2 regions of the Halomonas sp. SIMBA_159 genome follow, and region 2 is predicted to be linked to the other one. Evidence: predicted binding sites of a transcription regulator. Region 2 holds the regulator's gene; the other holds the start of a gene.

Region 1 (7,858 bases), on a different contig from region 2:
TGCAGTACCTTGAGGGCTGCCGAGTCGCCGTGCATCGCTGCTCTCCTTGTCGTGTGCGTGAAGGAGAATTGTCGCACGAAAACTCACGTGAGTTTGGCTAGCGAAAGCAAGTGATCGTCATGACCAAATCAATGTTGGAACGACCCCACCCTTGGCGGTCGGGGAATGCGTCGATCAGGGGCAGAAAGTGCAAAGGCCAACAGCGTATCTTGGCGGGCTCCCTGCGCATCAAAGAGCTGAGCAAGCGCAGGCGTCCACGTAAGCTTGCAGACTTGGTTTTCGATGGGGTGATGACCGTTTAAACGAACGCGCACCACATGAGGTCCAACGGCTACATGCGCCATCGTGTCGCCTTCCCAACGCTCGATGCGGAGTACTTTAGCGGGCATGCCCATCGCTGATGCTGGGTGTAATTCAATCGCGTCGGGGTGCAGGCCTAGATACCCACCGGCGGCCTCTTTGGGCGCGACGGGAAGGGAGGGTTCACCCTCAATCACCGCGCCGTGTTCGCCCTCTATCAGAGGTAAAAAGTTCATGACCCTACTGCCGGTAGCGCTAGCAGCATCTACGCTGTCAGTCTGGTTGCTAAGTGTGCCTTCCTGCACGATATTTCCCTGCTGCATCAAGATGACATGATCTCTCATGCTCAAGGCCTCTGTCTGGTCGTGAGTGGCGTTCGTCGACGCCTTTTCGCGTCGTGTAATGGGATCATGTGATGGCGATGTTGCGGTTGAATGACGCTTATGTGGCAGGCGGGTGACGTGTGGGAGCGTTAATGGGTGATTTTAATGCCATAACGCTGTAGCCGACGCACCACGCTGGACTGGCTGATACCCAGCCGTTTGGCGATGGCATAGGTGCTGGGCAGCGTGTGACACAATGTTTGTAGCGCGTCCCGCTCTAACCGCTCTAGGTACTCTTTCAAGCTTTCGCCTGAGGCGAGCGGTGCCGCTAAAGGTGAGGCAGATACATTCGCCAAGCTGTGGGTATGCTGTTCGGTATAGGCTTGCGTTGCAGGCACTTCAATTTGATCGGTGGGGCTTGAAAGCCAAGCTCTCTCCAGCCAGTTTTCCAGCTCCCTAACATTACCCGGCCAGTCGCTGCCCATGAGCGTCGACCATACTTGATTACCGAGAATTTTCTGCCGACCATAGCGCTGGTTCAGCCGTTTTAGGCACGCTTCCACTAGGTCGGGAATATCCTCACGTCGTTCGCGCAAAGGTGGCAGGGTGACGGGAATGACGTTGAGGCGGTAATAAAGATCCAGACGGAAAAGCCCCGCTTCTACCTGCTTGCCCAAATCCTGATTGGTTGCCACTACCAAGCGAAAATCGACCCGGCGGGAGCGCGTATCACCCAGGCGTGTCAGGCTGCCATCCTGAATGACCTTGAGCAGCTTGGTTTGCATTAACAGCGGCAGCTCGCCGATTTCATCCAGAAACAGCGTGCCGCCTTCGGCCTGCTCTAACAGCCCCGCTTTGCCTTGCCGGGCTGCACCGCTGAAGGCGCCAGGCTGATAGCCAAACATTTCGGACTCAAACAGATTTTCCGGGATTGCCGCGCAGTTCACTTCAATAAATGGGCCGTCGCAGCGCTGGCTCCAGCGGTGTAGCTGTTTGGCGAACGCGGTCTTGCCGACGCCGGATTCGCCGAGCATCAGGACGTTGGCATCCGATGGCGCGACACGCTTGAGCAGCAGGGCAATTTCGCGCATCACATGGCTTCTGACCTGCAGGTTATCCAGCGCGTCATCCAACGCTTGCTCTTCGGCATCGGGCGCGGCTTGGCTGCGTTTTAAGTGCTCGCTAAAGCGTTTTTGCAGCAGGGCGTACTCGTCCTGCAGAAGCTGTAAGTCGGTGAGGTCTCTCGAGCGGCTGATAATGCGCTCTAGCTTGCCGTTGACGAACACCGGGTAGGCTTCTGCGATGACGCGGCGGCCTGTGCCGGTGATTTGCATCAACTGGGCAGGTTGGCGGGTGCGCATCACTTCTACGGTAATGGAGGGCTTTAAAACGCCGGCCGCCTGCAGTTGCTGAACGCTGCTGGAAAGCAGCTCCTCCCGCGATACGCCGTACACCGCCTCGGCACCGGGGCTGATATCCATAATCTGACCGTCGCCACTGACAATAAAGAAGTGGTCATTCGCGGTTTCCACAATGGTTTGCAGTACGCGCCTGTCGATTTCACTCATGCGTCTCTCCTTTGTCTACCGCCGCCGCTTTTATATCGTTGGATGAACAGAATGATGCAAAGATGACTCGTTGATTCATTTTTGCATCGTTTCATCGGCTATTCGATTCATTTTTGCATCGACAAAGCAGGAAACCTACCTATTTATCAGCGCGGGTAACTTGGCATGGTCTGTGCAGTACCTGTGTATGAGCGGTATGAGCTAGATAAATCAGCCGTCAGGCTGGCCACAATAAATCCAAGGAGAGAACGATGTCGGACTTTAATCAGCCGCTAGGCGGCAACACCATGCCGCGCTTTGCAGGGCCTGCCACCATGATGCGCCTGCCCACGCAAGAGAGTGCTGAAGGGCTGGATGCGGCGTTTATCGGTATACCCATGGATATCGGTACATCGAACCGCCCGGGTACGCGCCTAGGGCCACGCCAGATTCGCGATGAGTCGCGCATGTTGCGCCCTTATAACATGGCAACAGGTGCCGCGCCGTTTGAAAGCCTGCAGGTAGCCGATATCGGCGATGTGCCCATCAACACCTTTCACCTGCCGAAAAGCGTCGACATCATCACCGCCTTCTATGACGACGTGCTCAAGCACGACTGCATTCCGCTGACGCTGGGCGGCGAGCACACGCTGACGCTGCCCATTTTGCGTGCCATAGCGAAAAAACATGGCCCGGTGGGGCTGATTCATATTGATGCCCACGCGGATGTGAACGAGCACATGTTTGGCGAACCCATTGCGCACGGCACGCCGTTCCGCCGTGCCCAGGAGGAAGGGTTACTCGCCCATAACAAGGTCGTGCAAATTGGCCTGCGCGGGACCGGTTACGCCCCTGAAGATTTCGACTGGTGCCGCGAGCAGGGTTTCCGCGTGGTACCTGCTGAGGAGTGTTGGCACCGCTCGCTCGCTCCGCTGATGGCGGAAGTGCGCGAACAAATGGGCGATATTCCGGTGTATATCAGTTTTGATATTGACGGCTTAGACCCCTCTGTTGCCCCCGGCACCGGCACCGTGGAAATGGGCGGCCTAACCTCTGCCCAAGGCTTGGAAATTGTGCGCGGTGCCGCGGGCTTGAACATTGTAGGCGGGGACTTGGTAGAGGTATCGCCACCTTATGACCCCAGCGGCAATACGGCGCTGATGGGTGCCACGCTGCTGTATGAAATGCTCTGCGTCCTGCCTGGCGTCAAGCGTAACGCGTAACGCCTAAACCTAGCATGCACGTGTTCGTGAAAAAGCGCCGACCTAACAAGGCGCAGATGACAAAACATAAGAAGGGGAGCCGCGCTTCCCTTCAGGACGCCGCCAGCCCACCTCCAATAATCACATCCAACAGGTGAACCGTATGTCTTATAGCAATACTCAGTCGGAAGAGCCGACATCGACGGACCCCATACCTAGCCAACACTTCCTGAAGTTTCTGATCCCTTCCATCATTGGGGTATTGCTGTTTTTGGTGCCTTTCCAAATCGGTGACTCGATCAATATTGGTATGGGCATCATGGCGGATGGGCTGCAAACCCTGCTGGGGGGAGCCTTACCCGCTATAGCGATGATTGTGTTGTGCCTGTCAGTGGTCGTGACGCTCTACGTCAAAGTAGCCCAGCCTGCTTGGGCAAAAAGCGGCCCCTTTCACGATATGTTCAATGTGGGCGCGATTTGGATAGCCATGCGGGTATTAGGTGCCATCTTTGTCATCATGACCTTTTTCCAGTTCGGCCCGGAGTTTGTCACCGCGTCGTTTACCGGTGGTGTCATGCTCAATGATTTAGCGCCGGTGCTGCTGACATTTTTCTTCTTTGCTGCCGTCTTGCTGCCGTTTTTGGTCGAATTCGGTTTCATGGAGTTTATCGGTACGCTGGTGCGCAAGCCGTTTCGAGTGATTTTTAATCTGCCGGGTCGCAGTGCTATTGATGCCACGGCTTCGTGGATGGGGTCGGGAACGGTAGGCGTGCTGATTACTGCCCAGCAGTACGAGCAGGGCTACTACAATGGCCGCGAAGCCTCGGTGATTGCGACGAACTTCTCTGTCGCCTCCATTGCTTTTAGCCTGCTGGTGGTTAATTTCGTCAACCTCAACCACCTGTTCGTGCCGTTCTATTTTACCGTCGTTGTGTCGGGCTTAATCGCCGCGGTGATCGTCTCGCGTATTCCGCCGCTGTCGCGTAAATCCGATGAGTACTACGAGCCGGTCGGCTGCCAGTTAAGCGAAGAACGCACCGAAAACGTGGGCCTGTTCCGCTACAGCCTGCTGCAGGCAACCCGCCGCGCGGCTGGCGCACCAGGGCCAAAAGAGCTGGCCCGGTTGGCGCTGCTTAACGTTATCGACATCTTCCTGACGCTGCTGCCGCTGGTGTTTGCGATTGGCACCGTAGCGCTGATTTTGGCCGAGTTCACGCCGCTGTTTACCTGGCTCTCTTACCCCATGGTGCCAGTGCTGGAGCTGCTGCGTATTCCTGAAGCCCAGGCGGCCGCCCCTGCCACACTCGTCGGTTTTGCCGACATGTTCCTGCCAGCGGTGCTGGCGACCAACATTGAAAGCGAGCTGACCCGCTTCGTGATTGCCTGCCTTTCCATGACGCAGCTGGTCTATATGTCGGAGATTGGTGCGCTGCTGCTCAAGTCGAAGATCCCTATCAAGTTCTGGGAACTGGCCGTGGTATTCCTGCTGCGCACGGCGATTACGCTGCCGATCATCGCCTTTATGGCCCACACGTTTTTCTTCTAAGGGGCCGGGTATGAACGAGTCAACGACAATGACCTGCGCCGACCTGTTGATCCACCTGCTGCGCGATACCTACGGCGTGCGCGCACTGTTCGGCATTCCCGGTGTGCACACGGTGGAGCTGTACCGTGGCCTGGAAGGCAGTGAGGTAGACCATATCACCCCGCGCCATGAACAGGGGGCGGGGTTTATGGCCGATGGCTATGCCCGTGCCAGCGGTCAGCCAGGTGTGTGTTTAATTATCACCGGGCCGGGGATGACCAACATTGCCACCGCCATGGGCCAAGCCCTGGCGGACTCCATCCCCATGCTGGTGATCTCTAGTGTCAACCGTCGCGATACCTTGGGCTTAGGCCAGGGGCGGTTGCACGAACTGCCCAGCCAACAGCAGATGATCAGCGGTGTGGCGCGCTTTAGCCACACGTTGCTGGATGCCGGCACGCTACCCGAGGTGTTGGCCCGCGCCTTTGCCGTTTTCAACGGAGCGCGCCCAGGCCCAGTGCATATCGAAATCCCTATCGATCTGTTTAATGCGCCCGTCAGTGTTCCGACTAGCTGGCAAGCGCCCACGCTGTACCGCGCGGCTCCCGACCCAGAAGGGCTGGCCGAAGCGGCTCGGCTACTCACGGCGGCGAAACAGCCTCTGTTGCTGTTGGGCGGTGGCTGTGTGTCGGCGCCTGACGCCGCGCGAGCACTGGTAGAGCAGTTGGATGCCCCCACGGTGACAACCATGAACGCCAAGGGGCTGCTGGGTCGTGATCACCCGCTGGACTTAGGAGCCAATGCTGCTCTGCCCGCCGTGAGGGCACTAGCCGCTAAGGCGGATGTGATTCTGGCAGTAGGAACCGAGTTGGGCGAAACCGACTATGACGTCGTTTTTGACGACGGTTTTCACCTCAACGGCGCGCTGATTCGTATCGACGTTGATCCCGAGCAGCTGGTGCGCAATCAGCGCACCACGCTTGGTTTGGTGGGCGATGCCGGGCGCAGTTTGGAGCTTCTGCTAACGCATTTTTCTGAGCCGCTGAAGCGTCAGGGCGGCGAGCGGACCGCCACTGCTCTGAACGCTTTAGATTTGGCCAACGATCCCGCGTTTAGCGATTTCGTTCCGCTCTATAAAACACTGGCCGACCACTTACCTGACGCCATTCTAGTGGGCGACTCCACCGCCCCGGTGTATGCCGGAAATCACCTCGTCAGCCAGCCTGCGCCGCGCCGCTATTTCAATGCATCCACCGGTTACGGCACCTTGGGTTATGGGCTGCCTGCGGCATTAGGGGCTCAGCTAGCCCGGCCAGATCTACCCGTAGTGGCGCTGGTGGGAGACGGCGGGGTGATGTTTACGCTCTCGGAACTTGCCACCGCTGTGGAAGCCCGCCTGCCCGTGGTCATCGTGCTATGGCATAACGCGGGCTACGAAGAGATCCGCCGCTATATGGATGCCAACGGTGTGGCCCGCCTAGGTGTGGATATTCAAGCGCCCAACTTCCTGACTCTGGCCGAAGGCTTTGGCTGCCCCGGCATGCTGGTCGAGAGCCCCGCTGAGCTTTCCCAGGCACTCGCCAACCGCGTTCCCACCGGGCCGCTACTGATCGAAATTGACGCCGCTGCCTGGCAGCGCGCGTGCTCACTTTCTGACTAGGGGATTCCCATGCAGACACTCAATCATCAGTTTATCAACAACCAGTGGGTTGCATCGAAGGGTACACGGTTGCTCGATGTGATGAATCCTTACCGCGAAGAGCGCATTGCTCAGGTCACCGCAGGAGATGCGGCAGATGTGGATGCTGCTGTTAAAGCTGCCCAGCAGGCCCAACCTGAATGGCAGGCGTTGGGTGGGGCCGCACGTTCCAACTACCTCGATGGGTTTGCTGATGCGCTGGAGTCTCGTCGAGAGGCATTGATCACACTGTCGGTCACCAATAACGGTAAGCCACTGGTGGAAGCAGGTATTGACCTAGACGATGCAATTGCCTGCTACCGCTACTACGCCAAGCAGGCCAAAGCGCTGGATGCCCGGCAAGGGGAGCGGGTCAGTGTCGACATGGAAGGCGTTGAAGCGCGTACGTATCATGACCCGGTTGGGGTAGTGGGGCTGATTGCGCCGTGGAACTTCCCTTTAGTGACCAGTGCTTGGAAGCTGGCATCTGCCCTAGCGGCGGGCTGCACTGCGGTACTTAAACCTTCAGAAGTGACGCCGCTGCCTGAACAAGTGCTAGCGGAGATCGCGCTGGAAATCGGCTTGCCTGCAGGCGTGTTAAATCTGCTCAATGGTGACGGCGAGGGCATCGGTGCGCCGCTGACTAACCACCCTGGCGTGGATAAAATCTCTTTCACCGGCAGTAACCGCGTTGGCGAAGCGGTGATGCAGGCTGCCAGCTCGCGCACGGCGAGCGTATCGCTGGAGCTGGGCGGTAAATCACCCATTTTAGTGATGGAAGATGCGGACCCCGCCCAAGCCGCTGATTGGGTAATGGCGGGTATTTACTTCAACGCCGGCCAGATCTGCTCTGCCACCTCGCGTCTGTTGGTTCACGAAGACGTAGCCGAAGCACTCTACGCTGCGCTTGCCGAACGCATGGATGCGCTGACGCTAGGCGACCCGCTAGCCGAAGGCACCGATTTAGGGCCACTAACCATCGTTAAGCAGCGCGATTCAGTACAGCGCTACCTGGATATTGCCGATCAGGAAGGGCTCACAGTGGTACGCGATGCACAACACCGCATGCTGCCCGCTCAAGGCTACTTCCTAGTACCCACGCTTTACCGCGATGTGCCGGTAGAGAGCCGTTTGTGGAAAGAAGAGATTTTCGGCCCCGTGCTCTGTGGTCGCAGCGTCGCAAGCGAAGCCGAAGCTATTCAGCTTGCCAATGACAGTGACTACGGCCTCGCCGCGACGGTGATCAGCGGCGACCCGGAGCGGGCCAAGCGCATTGGCCGTCA
Region 2 (7,858 bases):
GTGCCGCCACCACCGGTGCCAGCTCACGCAGAAGCGATAACGCCACCATTTGGCCCAGCGCCTGTTCCGCGCCAAAATCCACTAAGATGGTATATCCCTGCAGCGCCAGCACCATGCCGATAAACAGCCCTGATACCAGTACGATAGCCAGCGACAACACGCCCACAAAGTGCATTTGACGCAGCCATAACGACCACCCCTCTCGCGAGGGCACACCCACTGCTGACTGAGCAAGAAACACGGTGGCACGCCCTAGGGCTTCCACCACATCGCATCCCTTACTACCCAGGCGTGTTACTCGCGCCGCGTAGTGTGAAAATTTAGACTGCATCTACCCTGCCTTCGTTGCTAAATCGTAACCGAGAATATCCCGGTAGAGCGTCTCTGCCGGATAATGGAACGGCACCGGCCCGTCTGGCTCGCCGTGCATAAATTGGCTAACGCGCGGGTCTTGGTTCACTTCTAACGTGCTTGGAGTACCGTGCGCCACAACCTGACCATCTGCGATTAAGTAAAGATAATCAGCGATGCTCAACGTCTCTTTGATATCGTGAGAAACGACAACCGAGGTGAGCGATAGCGCTTGGTTGAGGCGTTTGATCAGTTGAACCAGCACGCCCATCGAAATAGGGTCCTGCCCTACAAACGGCTCATCATAGAGAATAAGCTCTGGATCAAGCGCCACAGCGCGAGCCAGCGCTACGCGGCGCGCCATACCACCGGAAAGCTCCGCCGGCGTTAGATGCCGTGCGCCTCTCAACCCTACCGCCTGAAGCTTTAGCAGCACCAAATCACGAATCATGGTGTCGGGCAGATCCGTATGCACGCGCAGCGGGAAAGCAACGTTCTCAAACACATCCAGATCCGAAAACAAGGCGCCGCTCTGAAACAGCATGCCCATGCGCTTACGCAGCGTAAACAATGCTTTACGCGACAGGCGATGCACATCCTGCCCATCAATGAGAATACGCCCGCGATCGGGGGTGAGCTGGCCACCGATAAGCTTGAGCAGCGTTGTTTTGCCCGTACCGCTGGGCCCCATGATCGCAGTCACTTTACCGCGCGGAATGGTCATGCTCACGCCGCGAAAAATCTCGCTTTCACCACGAGAAAAGTAGACGTCTTCAACCTGTATGAAGGGAACATCCGTCATATGCTGATTGACCTTCATCGTTGATGCCAGAACGCGTCAGTATAAACCGACAAGCCGCGGGGCAGTTTAAAAAACAGTGTTTTCGAAATATTATCGAACATCGTATCTTAACGCTACTCTCAGTAACAGTCGCGCAAATCACTGCTGTACAAGGAATGCCTGACGGCGCTCGTCAATCCCACGGGCTAATACGGCCGCCTAAAGGCACGCTTTAGCTAAATACCGCGCCAAGATGTTATTCTTATCTGTCACCTAACCACATCATGAAAACGAGACACGTCATGCGCCAGCCACTCTCTACACCCAGCCAACTGCGTGAAAGTGCGCTGCGCACCTTGCAAATCGAGCAAGCGGCGATTGGAGGCCTGCAAGCCAAGCTTGACGAAGGCTTTGACCACGCCTGCCAGCTGATTCTTGCCTGCCAAGGCCGCGTGGTTGTCACGGGCATGGGGAAATCAGGGCATATTGCCGGAAAACTTGCCGCGACCTTAGCAAGCACTGGCACGCCCGCCTTTTTCGTTCACCCTGGTGAAGCCAGCCACGGTGACCTAGGCATGATTACCCGCGCCGATGTGGTGCTGGCTCTCTCCAACTCCGGAGAAACAGCCGAAGTCACCGCCCTGCTGCCGTTGCTCAAGCGGCTTGGCACACCGCTGGTGAGCATGACAGGACGGCCTGGCTCGACCCTGGCTCGCCATGCTGACGCCCACTTAGACAGTGGCGTAGAGCGTGAAGCGTGCCCCCTTGATTTAGCACCCACCAGCTCTACAACAGCGGCGCTCGCCTTAGGCGACGCACTGGCTGTCGCGCTACTTGAAGCACGGGGCTTTACAGCTGAAGACTTTGCTCTGTCTCACCCCGGCGGCAGCCTGGGTAAGCGTCTACTACTGCGGGTACGAGACCTCATGCACGACGGTGCACGGCTGCCAAAGGTTGCGTTAGGCAGCCCACTACGTGATGCGCTGCTAGAAATCACCCGCCAAGGTCTTGGTTTCACCTGTGTGGTGGATAGCGAAGGCCGCCTTGCGGGCGTTTATACCGATGGTGATCTGCGCCGCACGCTCGACCAATTCCACGACCTGCGCGATGTGTGCGTTGACGATGTTATGACACGCCCAGGCAAACGCATTGGCCCTGACGTGCTGGCCGCCGAAGCTGTTCGCATTATGGAAGACAGCCGGATTACCGCGCTTGCAGTGGTGGATGAACAGCAGCGCCCGATCGGCGCGCTGCATATGCACGACCTGCTCGCCAGCGGCGTGATTTAACGGCGTAATAACGCTTTTTTTGCCATGGATGTTAAGGAGGCTATATGGCCCTACCTGATGCACTACTCGACCGGCTTCGCCGCGTAAAACTGCTTGCTCTGGATGTGGATGGCGTACTGACCGATGGCCGCCTCTACTTTCAGGCCGACGGTATCGAAATTAAGGCGTTTCACACCCAGGATGGGCATGGCCTCAAGCTGCTTAAGCGTGTCGGCATCCATGTGGCGCTGATTACCGGCCGTGACTCCCCCATGGTCAGCCAACGCGCTGCTGCCTTGGGCATTAGCCATGTACATCAAGGCTGTGAGGACAAGCTGACCACGCTTCGTGCGCTCTGCCAGCGTCTTGATATCACCTTAGAGCAGGTCGCTTATTGCGGTGATGACCTGCCCGACCTTGCGCCTATCAAGCGCTCAGGAGTCGGCATTACGGTGCCTAACGCCCCAGATTACATGCATACCCACGCCGACTGGATCACCGAACGCCTTGGCGGCCACGGCGCGGTGCGCGAGATTTGCGATACGCTGTTAACCTCTCAAGGGCACTGGGATGCCGTGCTCGATACGTACCTACACGGGAACTCATAATGGGTTTTAGGGTAAAAAAACGGGTTTGGATCACGGTGATGGTCGTCGCCTTAGGCGGCGTCCTGGTCTGGCTAGATCCCCGTGGCCCCCAGGAGAGCGAGATTGACCAGGAGGCGCGTGCTCAAGAACCTGGGCACGTATTAGAGAACGCCGAAATTACCCTATTTGGCGAATCAGGTGCTATTCAACAGTCCTTGGTCACTCCACGGCTGGTGCACACCCCGCAAACAGCCATGACCGACGTGATGTCTCCCCGCGCCACGCTGTTTGATAGTGAACAGCGTGAGTGGCTAGCCACCTCGAATACCGGGACCTTAAACACAGAGACACAGGCGCTAACGCTGAATGGCTCTGCACGCCTGCTCGCACCGGAAGAGGGCTGGCAGCTTGATACCGAGCAATTAAACTATGATGGCGTTACACGCCATGCCTGGAGTGATACGCCCGTGCTATTACAGCAGCCGCCTCAGCGCATGGAAGCATCACGAATGGATGTGTGGCTAGATGACAGCCAAGTCCGCTTGACCAACAATGTGCGCGGCGTTCATCCGCCTGCCACTCGTTCCCCTTAGCCACTCATGCCCCTAGGAGTCGCGATGAATGCCTCAATCCGCACTGCACTCTTTGCTTTAACGTTACCGCTGACCACGGCTGCGCTGGCTCAAGGCCAAGCCCCTATTCAGGTAGAAGCTGATCGGCTGGACCTTGACCAGCGGGCAGGCACGGCGGTCTACTCCGGCAACGTCGATATCCGCCAGGGCGAAATGCACCTGCGTGGCGAGCGCGTAGAGATCCAGCGCAATGATGCAGGCGAGCTCTCTCAAGCCATCGCCACCGGCGAACGCGCCTATTTGCGCAACCAGCTAGAAGACCAGGACACCCCGATGGAAGGCTGGGCTCGGCGAATCATTTATCACGTCGCTGAGCGCCGGGTAGAGCTTATTGATCAGGCAGAGCTGACCCAACAGGGTGATCGTTTCCAAGGGGGTCGCTTGGAGTACTTCATTGATCAGGAAGTGGTACAAGCACGCTCCGAGGTGAGCGGTAGCGACAACCAGCGTATTCGCATGACTCTTCAGCCCGAACAATAGGGAGCGGCCACGTGGCAGCATCAACCTCTACAGATTTCGCACCCGTGAAAACGCTCTACGCCCACCATTTGGCGAAGAGCTACAAACGCCGCCGGGTCGTGAAAGATATTAATCTGGAAATCACTCAGGGCAGCGTCGTGGGGCTGCTGGGCCCTAACGGAGCGGGCAAAACCACGTCGTTCTACATGATTGTAGGGCTCGTCAAATCCGATGCGGGCAGCGTCGGCATTGACGACCTGGACCTTACTCATGCGCCTATGCATGAGCGCGCAATAGCAGGAATTGGCTACCTACCCCAGGAAGCTTCTATTTTTCGCAAGCTCTCAGTCGCCGATAACATCATGGCCATTTTAGAGACGCGCAAAGAGCTAGACCGCAGCGCCAGGGAAGCACGCCTTGAATCACTGCTCGAAGATTTTCATATTACCCACATTCGCGACAACCTGGGCATGAGCCTGTCGGGTGGCGAACGCCGCCGGGTGGAAATTGCCCGCTCTTTAGCCACAGAACCTGCCTTTATTCTGCTGGACGAGCCCTTTGCAGGGGTTGACCCTATTTCCGTAGGTGAAATTAAAACCATCATTCGCGCACTCAAGAAGCGACATATCGGTGTATTGATCACCGACCACAACGTGCGTGAAACGCTGGATATTTGTGATATCGCTTACATTGTTGGCGACGGACACATCATTGCCAGTGGAAACTCCCAGGAAATCCTCAATAACCAGAAGGTTCGAGACGTTTACCTAGGGGCAGATTTCCGCCTTTAAACCGTGACCTACACAAACTTTTCTTTTAGTGGCATGCTTATTGCACTTGCACCGAGCCACAACTCGCTCTAGGGTGGAGCTTTCTGATTAACGAGTGGTTCTCAGATGGTCATGAAAGCTTCTCTCCAATTGCGCATCGGTACACAGCTGACCATGACACCTCAGCTGCAGCAGGCTATTGCTCTGCTACAGCTCTCCACGCTGGACCTCCGTCAAGAAATTCAGCAGGCGCTAGATGCCAATCCCATGCTCGAACAAGAGGATGAGTTTGGCGAGCAGGCGGTCAGCGAGCCACAAGAGGCCGAGTGGTCGGAAAGCATTCCCAACGAACTCTCTGTGGACAGCGACTGGTCGGATACCTACCAAGATACGGGCAGCCTGGGAGGCAGCAGCGAGGGGCCTGACTTTGAGCGCCAAGCCGCCGGGCAAAGCCTTCACGGCCACCTGCTATGGCAACTGGCCATGACCGACTTCAGCCCACGGGAATATTCAATCGCGGAAAGCCTGATTGATGCGCTAGATGCCAATGGCTATCTCACTCAACCGCTCAACGACATTCGTGAAGGGCTAAAAGCCCAAGGCCACGACAGCTTAAGCCCGCGGGAAATGGAAAACACCCTACTGCGCTTGCAGCAGTTTGAACCTACCGGCGTGTTTGCCCGAGACCTCCGCGAATGCCTAATGCTGCAGCTTGCCGCACTACCCGAAGATACGCCTCTACTGATGCCTGCCAAGCGGCTGGTTCGTCAGTTTTTGGAAGCGCTGGGTAAAGACGATATGCGGTTACTCAAGCGCCGCCTGAGCCTGGATGACGAACAGCTTGACGATGTCATCCGTTTAATTCGCAGCCTTGACCCCCGCCCCGGCAGCGCCTACGGCATCACTGATGACAGCTACATCACCCCTGATCTAGTGGTACGTCATGATCATGAAGGTTGGCATTTAGAACTCAATCCAGAAGCACTGCCGCGCCTGCGCATACAGCCCGACTACGCCAGCTTGATCAAACGGGCCGATAAAAGCCAAGACAACCAGTTCCTCAAAGAGCACCTGCAAGAAGCACGCTGGCTAATTAAAAGTCTCTCCAGCCGTAACGACACGCTGTTACGCGTTGGACGCGAGATTATTGCGCGCCAAATTGGCTTTTTAGAGCATGGCGAAGAGGCTATGAAACCGCTAATTCTGGCGGATATCGCCGAAGCCGTTGAGATGCATGAGTCGACGATTTCCCGCGTGACTACCCAGAAATTCATTCATACGCCGCGGGGCGTGTTTGAACTCAAGTACTTCTTTTCGAGCCAAGTGAGCGGCCAAGATGGCGGTGACAGCCACTCCAGCACTGCCATTCGTGCGCGCATCAAAAAGCTAATTCAGGAAGAGCCGTCAGGCAAGCCGCTCTCCGACAGCCGCTTGGTCACCTTGCTAGAAGAGGGTGGCATTAGCGTAGCGCGACGTACCGTGGCTAAATATCGCGAGTCGATGGGCATTCCCTCGTCGAGTGAGCGCCGCCGTTTACGCTAGTTAAACGGTACGCTGATACAAACTCGTCGCAGGGGCTTTGCAATAGCGTAAAAAGGGTTACAATCGAAGTACAGCCCGATGGATAAGGAGCACGTCAATGCAAGTAAACATCACTGGTCATCACGTTGAACTGACTGACGCCTTGCGTGACTACGTTAACGAAAAGCTGGAACGCGTTGAACGCCACTATGACAACATCACCACGGTGCAAGTGACCTTATCTGTTGAGAAGGAGCGCCAGCAAGCAGCCTGTACGCTGCATGCCGCAGGGGCAGACCTTCACGCCGAAGCGCTTGATAACGATATGTATGCCGCCATTGATGCGCTAGCGGACAAAATTGATCGTCAACTCGTTAAACATAAGGAAAAAGCACAAGCTCGCGCCCAGGGCGCAGGCGTGCGTTAACTCAATGACGTTGGAAACCATCCTCCCCCCGGAGCGCGTGCTTTACGATGTGCCCGGGGGCAGCAAAAAACGGGTGCTGGAGTTCTTCAGCACCTTTATCGCCCAAAACACACCCAGCCTCGATAGCCAAGAAGTGTTCAGTCGCCTGATTGGCCGCGAGCGCCTAGGCAGTACGGGGATAGGCAACGGAGTTGCTATCCCCCACGCACGCAGCCCACACTGCAATGCCCCTATCGCTGGTTTTCTAAAGCTCGCCGAGCCGGTCGATTTTGATGCCATTGATGGCGATCCGGTGGATCTGGTCTTCGTTCTACTGGTACCGGAAGAGGCAGATGACACTCATCTAGCTCTACTGGGCCAAGTGGCCACCATTATGAACGATGCCAATACCCGTCAGCAGTTACGCAAGGCCGCCAGCCAAAGAGAGCTTTTGGCACTCATGACCGCCAAAATCCGAGAGCAAGCCACTTGAGGTTTTAACAGGTTCATACAGCGCAGCCACACCTTATTTCCACGTTTAAAAGCCAAGAGAAACGCTATGCAACTGGTGATCATTAGCGGCCGTTCTGGGTCCGGTAAATCTATCGCCTTACAAGCGCTGGAGGATCTTGGCTATTACGCTATCGACAACTTGCCCGCCATGCTACTGGGCTCATTAATTGATGAGCTACGCGAACAGGGTGAGCGTACTCGCATCGCGGTCAGTATCGATGCACGCAACCTGCCGACGGCACTTGAACGTCTGCCGTCGCTGCTGGAAGAGCTACGTCAGCGAGAAATCCAGTTTCAGGTGATTTACCTGACCACAGATGCGCGCATTTTGTTAGAGCGCTACTCCGCGACTCGCCGTCGTCATCCCTTAACAAGGGATAGCGACATGACCCTGGAAGAGGCCATCGATAAAGAGGAAGAGACGCTCAATGAGATTCGCGATCTCGCCGATTTACTGATCGACACCTCGCGTCTCTCCGTCCATGATCTGCGCCGCCGCATTACTGACCAAGTCGCTCACCAACGCAAAGATCAGCTAACCCTGACGTTTGAGTCATTTGGCTATAAGCG

What was found. Region 2 encodes sigma-54, which starts transcription at its own class of promoters, with help from an activator protein. Its sites were predicted from a motif close to TGGCACNNNNNTTGCTNT; they were not measured.
Region 1: a site for sigma-54 is predicted at 2,353-2,370, ahead of speB (agmatinase). Genes of this name have one in related genera too.

What each region holds. Positions count from the first base shown of each region.
Region 1 covers NZ_JAWJBT010000005.1:63,452-71,309, reverse strand. Annotated here, with positions in the region: gene recQ (DNA helicase RecQ) at 1-35, opposite strand, end outside; gene R0J87_RS04610 (P-loop NTPase family protein) at 129-644, opposite strand; gene R0J87_RS04605 (sigma-54 interaction domain-containing protein) at 773-2,191, opposite strand; gene speB (agmatinase) at 2,443-3,393, shown strand; gene R0J87_RS04595 (YjiH family protein) at 3,536-4,918, shown strand; gene R0J87_RS04590 (5-guanidino-2-oxopentanoate decarboxylase) at 4,929-6,557, shown strand; gene R0J87_RS04585 (aldehyde dehydrogenase family protein) at 6,567-7,858, shown strand, end outside.
Region 2 covers NZ_JAWJBT010000016.1:84,704-92,561, forward strand. Annotated here, with positions in the region: gene mlaE (lipid asymmetry maintenance ABC transporter permease subunit MlaE) at 1-331, opposite strand, end outside; gene R0J87_RS11985 (ATP-binding cassette domain-containing protein) at 332-1,153, opposite strand; gene R0J87_RS11990 (KpsF/GutQ family sugar-phosphate isomerase) at 1,435-2,421, shown strand; gene R0J87_RS11995 (KdsC family phosphatase) at 2,466-3,008, shown strand; gene lptC (LPS export ABC transporter periplasmic protein LptC) at 3,008-3,580, shown strand; gene lptA (lipopolysaccharide transport periplasmic protein LptA) at 3,605-4,099, shown strand; gene lptB (LPS export ABC transporter ATP-binding protein) at 4,144-4,869, shown strand; gene R0J87_RS12015 (RNA polymerase factor sigma-54) at 4,975-6,390, shown strand; gene hpf (ribosome hibernation-promoting factor, HPF/YfiA family) at 6,488-6,796, shown strand; gene ptsN (PTS IIA-like nitrogen regulatory protein PtsN) at 6,801-7,268, shown strand; gene rapZ (RNase adapter RapZ) at 7,335-7,858, shown strand, end outside.